Regions from separate parts of the Rhodopseudomonas sp. BR0G17 genome, predicted to be linked through region 1. Evidence: riboswitches for the same ligand, from Rfam matches in the RefSeq annotation. Region 1 holds a riboswitch; each other region holds the start of a gene.
What was found. Region 1 has a riboswitch for cobalamin ahead of DY467_RS19245 (TonB-dependent receptor plug domain-containing protein). Riboswitches for the same ligand answer to the same signal wherever they lie in the genome.
Positions count from the first base shown of each region.

Region 2: linked by a shared signal. The riboswitch ahead of cobT (nicotinate-nucleotide--dimethylbenzimidazole phosphoribosyltransferase) and the one ahead of DY467_RS19245 (TonB-dependent receptor plug domain-containing protein) in region 1 are both predicted to bind cobalamin.
Region 3: linked by a shared signal. The riboswitch ahead of DY467_RS02970 (HoxN/HupN/NixA family nickel/cobalt transporter) and the one ahead of DY467_RS19245 (TonB-dependent receptor plug domain-containing protein) in region 1 are both predicted to bind cobalamin.
Region 4: linked by a shared signal. The riboswitch ahead of DY467_RS15045 (TonB-dependent receptor) and the one ahead of DY467_RS19245 (TonB-dependent receptor plug domain-containing protein) in region 1 are both predicted to bind cobalamin.

Region 1 covers NZ_QUML01000028.1:34,456-37,398, forward strand. The annotation lists gene DY467_RS19235 (MFS transporter) at 1-44, opposite strand, end outside; gene DY467_RS19240 (DUF938 domain-containing protein) at 120-836, opposite strand; cobalamin riboswitch at 968-1,170, shown strand; gene DY467_RS19245 (TonB-dependent receptor plug domain-containing protein) at 1,352-2,943, shown strand, end outside.
Region 2 covers NZ_QUML01000012.1:138,826-141,768, forward strand. The annotation lists gene DY467_RS12040 (cobyric acid synthase) at 1-41, opposite strand, end outside; gene DY467_RS12045 (adenosylcobinamide-GDP ribazoletransferase) at 128-898, opposite strand; gene cobT (nicotinate-nucleotide--dimethylbenzimidazole phosphoribosyltransferase) at 895-1,959, opposite strand; cobalamin riboswitch at 2,164-2,374, opposite strand; gene tcuA (FAD-dependent tricarballylate dehydrogenase TcuA) at 2,521-2,943, shown strand, end outside.
Region 3 covers NZ_QUML01000002.1:194,820-197,762, forward strand. The annotation lists gene DY467_RS02955 (BtaA family protein) at 1-298, opposite strand, end outside; gene DY467_RS02960 (class I SAM-dependent methyltransferase) at 451-1,188, shown strand; gene DY467_RS02965 (DMT family transporter) at 1,185-1,508, shown strand; cobalamin riboswitch at 1,560-1,773, shown strand; gene DY467_RS02970 (HoxN/HupN/NixA family nickel/cobalt transporter) at 1,847-2,905, shown strand; gene DY467_RS02975 (FecCD family ABC transporter permease) at 2,913-2,943, shown strand, end outside.
Region 4 covers NZ_QUML01000018.1:15,528-18,470, reverse strand. The annotation lists gene typA (translational GTPase TypA) at 1-944, opposite strand, end outside; cobalamin riboswitch at 1,372-1,567, shown strand; gene DY467_RS15045 (TonB-dependent receptor) at 1,677-2,943, shown strand, end outside.

The DNA of each region.
Region 1 (2,943 bases):
CGGGCATCGTCTTCGACGATGTCGTTGGCCGTCGCATCGACCATCGGCAGGGATTCTCCTCGCACCGGCCGACGACGGCCGGCGATTGCGCGCGCATCATAGGGCCGGGCCGGGCGTGATCAACCCGCCGGGCCACCGGCGGCCGCATGGGCCTCCGCCGGTTTTGCCCGTACAAACACCAGGATCAGGTTGTTGGCCGGCATCTCGACGATCTCGCTCAGCGCCAGACCGGCGCCGGCCGCGAGCTTTTCCAGATCCGCAACATCGCGGACACCCCATTCCGGATTGGCGTCGCGCAGGCTGGTGTCGAACACCGCATTGCTGAGCGCGGTGTGCTTGCCGTCCTGCTTGAACGGTCCATACAGCACCAGCATGCCGTCCTGGCGTAGCAGACGTCCGGCGCCGGCCAGCAGCCCTTCGGCGACGCGCCACGGCGCGATGTGGACGACGTTGGCACAGAACATCGCCAGCAATGGCCCGGGCTCCGCCCCGTCGGCCGGCGCCACCGACCAGGCGGGATCGGCCAGGTCGATCCGTTGCGGCGGCCTTAGATTGGGCAGCGCCGCGTGGGCGCGCCAGGCGGCAATGCTCTTGAGGTGCTGGTCGTTGACGTCGCTCGGCCACCACACGATATCCAGATGCTCGCGCGCCAGCGCTGCGATGTGCTGGCCGGTGCCACTGCCGGCTTCGAGCACGTCGCCCTGCCGCCCGGCGAGCAGCCGGGCCAGCACGGCGCGGATCGGCGCATCGTTGCGATGAAACGCGGCGGCGTCGAGCCGGCCGTCGGGTTCGACCCGCCGCCCGTCCTTGCCGAACTCCACCACGAACTCCGCCATCACCACCTGCCACATCCACTATCGTGCGAGGTGTACAGACCCGGCTGTTACACGCAAGTCACAGCTCGTCACAATCCGACCACGATTGCACCTGTTCGCCGCCATGGGCGAATTGACTCGCCAATTCCGCGACTTCTAATGGCGCTGACGGTTCCCGAGAGGGATGAAAAGGGAATACGGTGCGGACGCAGACACTTTCGCGTTCTAGGCCGTAGCTGTTCCCGCAACTGTAAGCGGATCGTCTTTCGTCGGATGCCACTGGGAACCTCGGTCCTGGGAAGGCGACGGAAGATCAACTGCGAGCCAGGAGACCTGCCGTCATTCGTGGTCACACGCGAAGTTGCCGGCCGGGAATTGCAGGCATTGTCTTCACCGCTTTCGCAAAGCTCGGTGAGACCTCGTTCGCTGTGACGTGCCACAGACGTCAGCCGAGGTTGAACCTTATGCAATCCCGACCCGCCGCGCCGCGGCCTTGCTCCGCACTTTCACGCGCGCTTCTTGCCTCCACCATTCTGGTGCCCGCGCTCTCGCTCACCACGCCTGCCGCCGCGCAGGACGTGCTGCCCGAGATCGTGGTCAGCGCCACCGCCACCGAAACGCCGCGCGAGCAGGTGGCGAGCTCGGTGACCGTGATCACCGCGGACGATCTCGCCCGCTATCAGCAGCGCACCGCCGCCGACGCGCTCAGCATGGTCCCCGGCCTCAATGTGGTGCGCACCGGCGGCCCCGGAGGCTCGACCTCGATCTTCATGCGCGGCACCAACTCCAACCACGTCAAGGTGCTGATCGACGGCATCGATGCCGGCGATCCGAGCAAGCCGAACGGCGCTTATGATTTCGCCAATCTGCTGACCTCCGACATCGAACGGATCGAAGTGCTGCGCGGCCCGCAGAGCGGCCTGTACGGCTCGGACGCGATCGGCGGCGTGATCTCCGTCGTCACCAAGCGCGGAAGCGGCCCGGCCAAGCTGACCGGCTCGATCGAAGGCGGCTCGTTCGGCACCTTCAACCAGACCGCGCGCGCCGCAGGCTCGCAGGACAATTTCGACTACGCCTTCAACGTCGCGCATTACCGCACGACCAGCCTGCCGGTGACGCCGCTCGATCTGCTGGCGCCGGGCCAGCAGCGCAACAACGACAACTACGACAACCTGACCTATTCGACCCGGCTCGGTGTCCGTGCCAGCGACGAACTCGCCTTCAACTACGTCGCGCGCTACACGGACGCCCACAAGGGCTTCACCGGCGACGACTTTTCGCGCTATCCGAACTCGTTCCCTGAGACGCTGCAGAGCACGACCGCAAGCCGCGATTTCATGACCCGCGGCGAAGCGGTGTGGTCGCCGCTCGGCAATTTCACCAGCACGTTCGGCGTCAGCTACAGCAACGAATGGAATCGGACGTTCAATCCGAATCCGGACTTCACCACCAACATCTTCACCTTCGCCACCGGCATCTCGCCGCCAAGTTCATACACCGGTGAACGCACCAAGTTCGACTGGAAGGGCGTGCTCGACGTCGGCTACGGGCAGAAACTGGTGGTCGGCACCGAACGCCAGGACGAGACGATCCGGACCAATTCGGTCGGTGACTATGATTTCGCCGGCAACTACCAGCAGAAGACGCTGCGCGCCCGCACCGGCAACACCGCGGGCTTCGTCGAACTGCAGTCGGAGTTCACCAAGAACTTCTTCCTGGTCTCCAACGTGCGCTACGACGACAACGACAGCTTCGGCGGACATTCGACTTGGCGGGTCGCCCCGGTGTTCATCGTGCCGACCCTCGAGACCCGGCTGAAGGCGACCTACGGCACCGGCTTCAAGGCGCCGACGCTGACCCAGCTCTATGTCAACAACCCGGCCTACGCGACGATCGGCAACCCGGCGCTGAAGCCGGAGACCAGCAAGGGCTACGACGTCGGCTTCGAACAGCCGCTGTTCGCCAACCGCGTCGTTTTCGGTTCGACCTACTTCAACAACGAGATCAACGACCTGATCAACTCGACCGGCTACGACGTGACGATCGGCGGCTACAGCTACAAGAACATCGGCATGGCGCGCACCTCGGGCGTCGAGTCGTTCGTGTCGTGGCAGGCGACCGAGACGCT
Region 2 (2,943 bases), on a different contig from region 1:
TGGATACGGGAGATGAGCTCCTCGACATGGGCGTCGGTCATGAAACCACTCGATGGCATGGAGTTGAGAGGAAGCAGCGCAGGTGCCCGCGCCTGCGGTCGAACGTGATCGGCAGCCGCGGTATCACTCAGCCATGGCCGGCCATCGCCACGACGCCGAGGAGCAGGCCGATCTGGATCATCTGTTCGGTGGCGCCGAGCACATCGCCGCGATAACCGCCGATCAGCCGGAGCGCGATCCACGGGGCAGCCAAGCCGAACACGCCCGCGACCAGAAGCCCCACGATCGCCGCCGGCGGATTGAGCATGACCAGCCACAGCGCCCCGAGCACGCTGAACGCAGCAAGTCCGAACCAGCCTGCCGAACTGATCGCGCGCGTCGGATAGCTCAGCTTGCCGGTGGCTGCGTCGCCGGCATAAGGCAGCGCCGACATCGCCGCGACGATGCCCGTCCGCCCCAGACTATAGCCGGCCACCAGAGTAGCAACGCCGAGCCACGGCGGCAGGCTCGCCAGCGCTGCAACGCGGATCGCAAAACTTAGGACCAGCGCCACCGCGCCATAGAGGCCAAGGCGGCTGTCCTTAATCAGCGCCAGTCGCTGCTCGCGGGTGCGGCCGCCAAACAGGCCGTCCGCTGTGTCGGCGATGCCGTCTTCGTGCAGCGCGCCGGTGAGCGCCGCGCCAGCGGCGACGGCCATCATCGCCGGCACCACGCCGGACCAGATCAGCGAGCCTGCGAGCAGCACGCCACCGCACACAAGACCGATCCCGGCGCCGACCAACGGAAAGTACTTCGATGCGCTCAGCAACCAGTCGTCGTCGAACAGCGCGGTGCGCGGCGTCGGCACCAGCGTCATGAACTGCACGGCGTTGAGCAGGGATTGGATCTGCCGGCTCACGCGCGCGATCCGAACCGGCCCGCCAGCACGTCCGACAGCGCGGCGAGATCGTTGAGGATGCCGGCAGCGGCGCGCAGCAGCGGAACGGTCATCAGCGCACCGGTGCCCTCACCGAGCCGCAAGCCGAGATCAAGATAGGGCGTCGCCTGCATCGTTTCGAGCAGCACACGGTGGCCGCGCTCGGCCGAGCGATGAGAGAACACGCAGTAATCGCGCGCCGCGGGCTGCAGCCGCACCGCCAGCAGCGCAGCGGCGCTGGCAATGAAGCCATCGATCACCACCGGCCGCCGCGAAGCCGCAGCGCCCAGCACCGCGCCGGCCATCATCGCGATATCGAATCCGCCGAACTCAGCGAGCACGTCGAGCGGCGCCGTCGGCTGCGCCCGCGCCGCCGCCTGCTCGACGATGGCGCGTTTGTGTGCGACGCCGGCATCATCCATCCCGGCGCCGCGGCCGACGCAATCGATGATTGCAGCCCCAGTCAGCGCGTGGGTGATCAGCGCAGCAGACGTCGTGTTGCCTATTCCCATCTCGCCGATCGCAACGATGTCGAGACCGCCCACAATATCCTCACGCACCAGATCGGCCGCCGCCGTGATCGCACGCGCCGCCTCCTGGTGAGTCATCGCTGGTTCGTGGCGTGCATTGCGGGTGCCGCGCCGGATCTTGCGATCGATCAGCTTGGGATGTGGCGGCATGTCGGCATCGATGCCACCGTCGACGATCCGCACCTCGGTCGCTGCCGCTTTCGCCAGAACGTTCACGCCGGCGCAATCTGCCAGATACGCCTCGACCATCGAGCGTGTCACGCTCGCCGGATACGGCGACACCCGATCGGCGGCGAGGCCGTGATCGCCGGCAAAGATGAACACCGTCGCACGCTCAGCCCGCGGCGGCGCCGGATGCCAGATCAGCCCGAGCTGCACGGCGAGTTCTTCGAGCCGGCCGAGCGAGCCCGGCGGCTTCGCCTTGCCGTCGAGCCGAGCCCGCAGCTCGGACTCATGGGCGGGATCGACCGGCGAAACGGAAAGGATACGTGGATCAAGCAGGGGCGCGTGCATTCGGGAGGCTCGGCAAAAGGAATGCTGCCGCCACGACAGCGGGCAGTGAAGACAGTCGAACGACCATCGTGGCGGCGACAGCAAAGCTGTGCGCGCTGGTTCGTTCGGGCGACGACGGGATTTCTCCGCGGAAAGCAGAGGCGCGCGTCAGGTCGGCGGTCGGTGCAGCATGTCTGTGTCCTTCTTCGACCCACCGTCGAATGGCATGGTTTTCGGACTTCGGCCGGTCTCCTGGCTCGCGGACATTGTCCCGGTCGCCTTCCCGAGCGGCTTGAGGATGCCGTTCTCAGTGGCGGTGTGACCGGAAGCGGTCCGCTTACAGTTGCGGGGGCAGCCGCGGACTTGGCGATTGCTCGCCGCACCGCATTCCCGTTTCACCCTTCGAACGAAGGGCACCGAAGCGAGCGGCACCACAGCACGGCGACGCCACGGGCGCAAGATTGACAACAACCCGGAGCCGCCCTCTAAGACGAAGGTCCACCAAGCCGCGCTTTTCTTGGCCGCTCTCGAGCGGCCCTGGCGCATCATCTCGACCGGATTGACCGCATCTTGCTGTGGGATGTGACGGTGATAGGCGGCGGAATCGCCGGTCTTTGCGCTGCGATTGCCGCGCGCCGCAGCGGCGCTTCGGTCCGCCTGCTCGAAGCGGCACCGCGGCCCCTACGCGGCGGCAACGCGCGCCACGGCCGCAATTTCCGGCTGACGCACGAGACGCCACTGGCCTATGTCCCTGATCGCTACACAGCGCATGAACTGCGCGCCGAGCTACGCAGCGTCACGGGCGACGGCACCGACCAAGTGCTGACGGAGCTGCTGATCGAACGCGCGCGCAGCATCGCCGGTTGGCTGATCGACCACGGCGTGCACCTGCAGTCGCCCGGCACCGGGGTGATGCCGTACTCCCGCCGCACCGCGTTTCCGCTCGGCGGCGGCAAAGCGATGATCAACGCGCTGTACACTGCGGCTAAGCGGCTCGGCATCGTC
Region 3 (2,943 bases), on a different contig from region 1:
TCAGGCCGGCGAGCTTCAACTTGAGCAGCGCCAGGTGTGCCTCGTTGAGATCGACCGCGAATACCTGCGCCGGCTTGGCGGTGAGGTAGGACAGCGCGTTGCAGCCGCCCGACGAGATCGTCACGATCGTCGAGCCGATCGGCAATTGCAGAGCCGCGAGGTCGGCCTCGGGATCTTCCCAGATCTGGGTATAGACCAGGCGGCGAAACCAGATCGAAAACAAAGCGTCCCACAGCGTCGACTCGCTGCGATCCTTGCTGTTGCGGACGGCGTCCGCGATCAGTTGCTGCGTGTTCATCAAATCCTCGACTCGGCAATCGATCCAAATTAGCTGCGCAACACTGCAGTTTTGCGACAGCAGGGAACTGATCAGTGCCGTCTCCCTTGTCATCACCCTGTCGCCTGAAATCGCGATGGAAGGCGGATGATGCCGAACCAGGGTGGCAGGCCATGACGACGCTCACTCGCACCGATCTTCCGCGCACCGAGCTGACGCACCACGAACTCACCGCCGATCCGACGTGGCCGGTCGACGCGACCTCGCGGATGAATCGGATGTACCGCTATCAACGGCACATCTACGACCTGACCCGCCGGTACTATCTTCTCGGCCGCGATCAACTGATTACCGAGCTGCAGCCGAAGGCGGGCGAAACCGTGCTGGAAGTGGGCTGCGGCACCGGCCGCAACCTGATCCAGGCGGCGACGCGGTACCGCGAGGCGAAATTTTACGGCCTCGACGTGTCGACCGAGATGCTGACCTCGGCGATCAGTTCGATCGAAGGCGCCGGGCTGATGTCGCGGGTCAAGGTCGCGCACGGCGACGCCACCGCCTTCACCGCGCAGGCGGTGTTCGGCCAGGCGGTCAGCTTCGACCACGTCATGATCTCCTACAGCCTGTCGATGATCCCGGACTGGACCGCGGTGATCGATCGCGCCGTCGCCAATCTGAAGCCCGGCGGCAAGCTGCACATCGTCGATTTCGGCGACCAGCGCGGCCTGCCTTCGGTGGCGCGCAACCTGCTGCGGCGCTGGCTGACGCTGTTCGACGTCACCCCGCGCGACAGCCTGGAAGCCGTGCTGATGCAGGTCGCGGCCCGTACCGGCGCCGGGCTGCGGTTCGAGCGGCCATATCGCGGCTATGCGCAGCGCGCCGTGCTGACGCTGCCGCCGCGCAACAAGCCATGACCGGTTGGCTCGCGCTGTTTGCCGCGGGCCTGATGGAGATCGTCTGGGCGCTGGGCCTGAAGCATTCTGAGGGCTTCACCCGGTTCTGGCCCGCGGTCGTGACCTTGGCCGCGATCCTGGCCAGCTTCGGCCTGATGAGCATCGCGCTGAAATCGCTGCCGTTCGGCACCGCCTATGCAGTCTGGACCGGAATCGGCGCCGCCGGCAGCATCGTGGTCGGGATGACGCTCTACGGTGAGCCGGCCAGCGGCGTGCGGGTGCTGTGCCTGTCGATGATCGTGGCCGGCATGATCGGGCTGAAGCTCAGCACGCCCGCCTGAACCGTCGGCCGCCCGACCAAGGCGGCGATTGACAAAGCAGGCCCGCTTCCATTTGATCGCGCCCGTTCAGGTGTGCCGGGAATCGTCCGGCACAGGGAAGCCGGTGCGGGCCAAGCTTATGGCCGCAAACCCAAATCCGGCGCTGCGCCCGCAACTGTGAGCGGCGAGCGATCCTTCAATCAGCCACTGGGCGGCACTTGCCCGGGAAGGCGAAGGATCGCGACGACCCGTGAGCCAGGAGACCGGCCTGAGCACGTCATCTTCCACCGTGCGGCGCGCGCGGCTGGAGCGGTCCGCCGCACAGGTGACAGGATGCTGCTCACCGGCCGGAGACCGCCATGACCGATCTCGTTCTGCCCGCTTCTTCCGATGGATTCCGCCTCCGCCTGATCGCCGTGCTCGGCGGGCTGGTGCTCGCCAATCTCGCCGCCTGGGCCTGGGCGCTGACCGCCTTCGCGGGCGAGCCGGTGCTGATCGGCACCGCGGTGCTGGCCTATAGCCTCGGTCTCCGCCACGCGCTCGATGCCGACCATATCGCGGCGATCGACAACGTCACCCGCAAGCTGATGCAGGAGGGCAAGCGGCCGGTCGCGGTCGGGCTGTTCTTCGCGCTCGGCCATTCCACCGTGGTGCTGGTGGCGTCGCTGGCAATCGCGATCGCGGCCAATTCGCTGACCGAGCGGTTCTCGGGCTATCGCGAAATCGGCGGGGTGATCGGCACCTCGGCGTCGGCGCTGTTTCTGTTCGCGATCGCCATCGCCAATCTGTCGGTGCTGAGCGGCGTGTATCGCGCGTTCAAGAAGGCCAAGGCCGGCGAGATCGTGCACGACGACGACATCAACGAACTGCTGCAGCAGCGCGGCTGGCTGGCGCGGCTGTTCCGGCCGCTGTTCCGCTTCGTCTCCAAGAGCTGGCAGCTGTTTCCGATCGGGCTGTTGTTCGCGCTCGGCTTCGAGACCGCCAGCGAGATCAGCCTGTTCGGATTGGCCGCCAACGCTTCCGGCAACATTTCACACTGGTCGATCCTGGTGTTCCCGGCGCTGTTCGCCGCCGGCATGACCCTGGTCGACACCCTCGACGGCGTGCTGATGCTCGGCGCCTATGGCTGGGCGTATCGCAACCCGATCCGCAAGCTGTACTACAACATGACCATCACCACCGTGTCGGTGCTGGTGGCGCTGCTGATCGGCGGCATCGAGACGCTCGGGCTGCTCGCCGGGCGCTTTCATCTCGAAGGCGCGTTCTGGGAGTGGATCGAAGAGCTCAACTCCAATTTCGGCGCGCTCGGCTACGGCATAGTGGCGCTGTTCGTGGCGAGCTGGATCGTGTCCACCATCATCTATCGCCTCAACGGCTATCACCGGCTCGACCAGGCCGCCCCGGCCGTGCAGAAATGAGCGCGGTATGACCCGACGTTCCGGACCGAATTCGCGCG
Region 4 (2,943 bases), on a different contig from region 1:
GAGTTGTTGACGATGAACGACATCGACACCGTCGGCGGATCGATCGCCTGCGCCTGGATCGGGGTATCGACGGCCGGATCGCAGAAGGTGTCGGCGACGGTCCCCTTGGTCAGGCCGGCGATCGCCACGATGTCACCGGCTTCGGCGATATCGAGCGGCACGCGCTCGAGGCCGCGGAAGGCGAGGATCTTGCTGATGCGGCCCTGCTCGACCAGCTTGCCGTCGCGCGACAGCACCTTGACGGCCTGGTTCGGCTTCACCGTACCCGAGGCGATGCGGCCGGTGATGATGCGGCCGAGATAGGGATTGGCTTCGAGGATGGTGCCGAGCAGGCGGAACGGACCTTCTTCCACCACCGGCGGATGAACGTGCTTGAGCACCAGCTCGAACAGCGGCTTCATGCCTTCGCTCGGATCGCCGTCCGGCTTGTCCGACATCCAGCCGTTCTTGCCGGAGCCGTACAGGATCGGGAAGTCGAGCTGCTCGTCGGTGGCGTCGAGCGCGGCGAACAGGTCGAACACCTCGTTGACCACTTCGGTGACGCGGGCGTCGGAGCGGTCGACCTTGTTGATCGCGACGATCGGCTTGAGGCCGAGCTTCAGCGCCTTGCCGACCACGAACTTGGTCTGCGGCATCGGGCCCTCGGCAGCGTCGACCAGCACGATCACGCCGTCGACCATCGACAGGATACGCTCGACTTCGCCGCCGAAGTCGGCGTGGCCGGGCGTGTCGACGATGTTGATGTGGGTGTCGCCCCAGACCACCGAAGTACACTTCGCCAGAATGGTGATGCCACGCTCGCGTTCGAGATCGTTGGAGTCCATCGCCCGTTCGACCTGGCGCTGGTTGTCGCGATAGGTGCCGGACTGCTGCAGCAGTTTGTCGACAAGAGTAGTCTTGCCGTGGTCGACGTGGGCGATAATGGCGATGTTACGGAGGGTCATGGCTCTTCTGTCGGTCCTGCGGGCGTTGCCTGATCAGCGAGATCATAGGCACACCGCGGGATGCGCCGAAGGGCGCGCCGAAGCCAGCCTATGTCTGAAACGCGCCGGGCAATCGCAATCTGAAATCGCAAAAAACAGGCCCGGCCGAATAGGACCGGGCACCAGCACGCGTTGCGACGCAATATACGCAGAAATCGCGAAATAACAATGACGGTTGCGGATGGACAGACCAGCTTCGGCGCGGTGGCCGCCGGAGCGTGCCCCGGAGCGCCTCCGGCTTTGTTCCTCAGACTGCTTGACCTAATGATGTAATGTTATAACATTACGTACATCGTCACTGCGATTGGTAATTTCATAGTGCAGCCGTTGTCCCTTGGACTGATTGGATTTTTCCCGCTCGGTTCGTTGACACCGCTGCCGTATGTCCAATACCGTGACCAGCGACGGTTCCCGAAAGGGATCAATAGGGAACGCGGTGCGGGTCTTCGGACTCTATTCCGCGGCTGCCCCCGCAACTGTAAGCGGCGAGCCATTCGCCACACGCCACTGGGCTTTCGTCCTGGGAAGGCGGTGAACGGCAACGACCCGCGAGCCAGGAGACCTGCCGTCAGTCGTGGTCACACGCGAGCACATCGGGCGGGGTGTCCTGGTGCGAGTCGAACCGTAGCCCACAAGAAGGCTGCGGCAGACCTGTTTCGCGGTGACGTGCCACGTTAGCCGCGAGCCAAGAAAATGACTCCCGCCGTTCTGCCTCTCGGGCGCAATCGTCGCCTGCTGTCCTCTGTCGCCCTCGTCCCTCTGCTCTGGCCGGTCGACGGCCTGGCGCAAACCGCCTCGGCCAATCCGCGCGGTCTCGACCCGATCGTGGTCGAGGGCCAGACCGCACGTGCCGCCAAGCCGCGCGCGACGGCAAATGCCGGATCGTCGCGCCAGCGCCGTGCCGCCGCGCGTCCTGTCGCGACGCCCGCGCCCGCGCCCACTCAGCCGACGACCACCACGTCGACCGCCCCTACTTTCAACCTCGGCACCCCCTCCTCGACCGGCAGTCGGCTCGGCCTGACGCCGCTGCAAACACCGGCCAGCGTGGAAGTGATTCGCGCCGAGACCATCGCCGAGCGCGGCCAGCACAACGTCATCGACGCGGTGACGCAGAACGCCACCGGGTTCACTGCGAGCCCGCGTCCGGGAAATGGCGGCCTCGCCTTCACCACGCGCGGCTTCACCGGCAACGGCACGGTGATGTCGCTCTACGACGGCACCCGGCTGTATGTCGGCTCCGGCACCATGACGTTCCCGTTCGACACCTGGACGGCGCAGACCATCGAAGTGCTGCGCGGCCCGGCCTCGGTGATGTATGGCGAAGGCGCGATCGGCGGCGCCATCAACGTGATCTCCAAGAAGCCGCTCGACGTGCAACGCAACGAAGCCGAGATCTCGCTCGACACCAACCTGACCCGGCGCCTCGCGGTCGACTCCGGCGGCCCGATCAATCCCAATGTCAGCTATCGGCTGGCGGCGATCGGCAACATGTCGGACGGCTGGGTCGACCGTGACAAGACATCGAACGTCGCGGTGTCCGGTTCGGTCCGGGTACAGGCCGCCGACAATCTCGCCTTTACGCTGAGCGAAGACTACGCCGACCGCAGCCCGTCGCGCTATTTCGGCACGCCTCTGGTGAACGGCCGGCTCGACGAGTCGCTGCGCTTCCAAAACTACAATGTCGGCGATGCCTCGATCCGCTATCGCGACAACTGGACCCAGCTCAAGACCGAGTGGGACGTTGCCGAAGGCGTCTCGGTGAAGAACGTCACCTACTATCTCAGCACGCACCGGCACTGGAAGGACGTCGAGAGCTACGCGTTCAGCCCGACCACCGGAAATATCAACCGCAGCTCCTATATCGAGATTTTTCACGACCAGGAGCAGATCGGCAACCGCTTCGACACCACCTTCAAGGGCCATGTCTTCGGCCTCGCCAACGAATTCGTCGCCGGTTTCG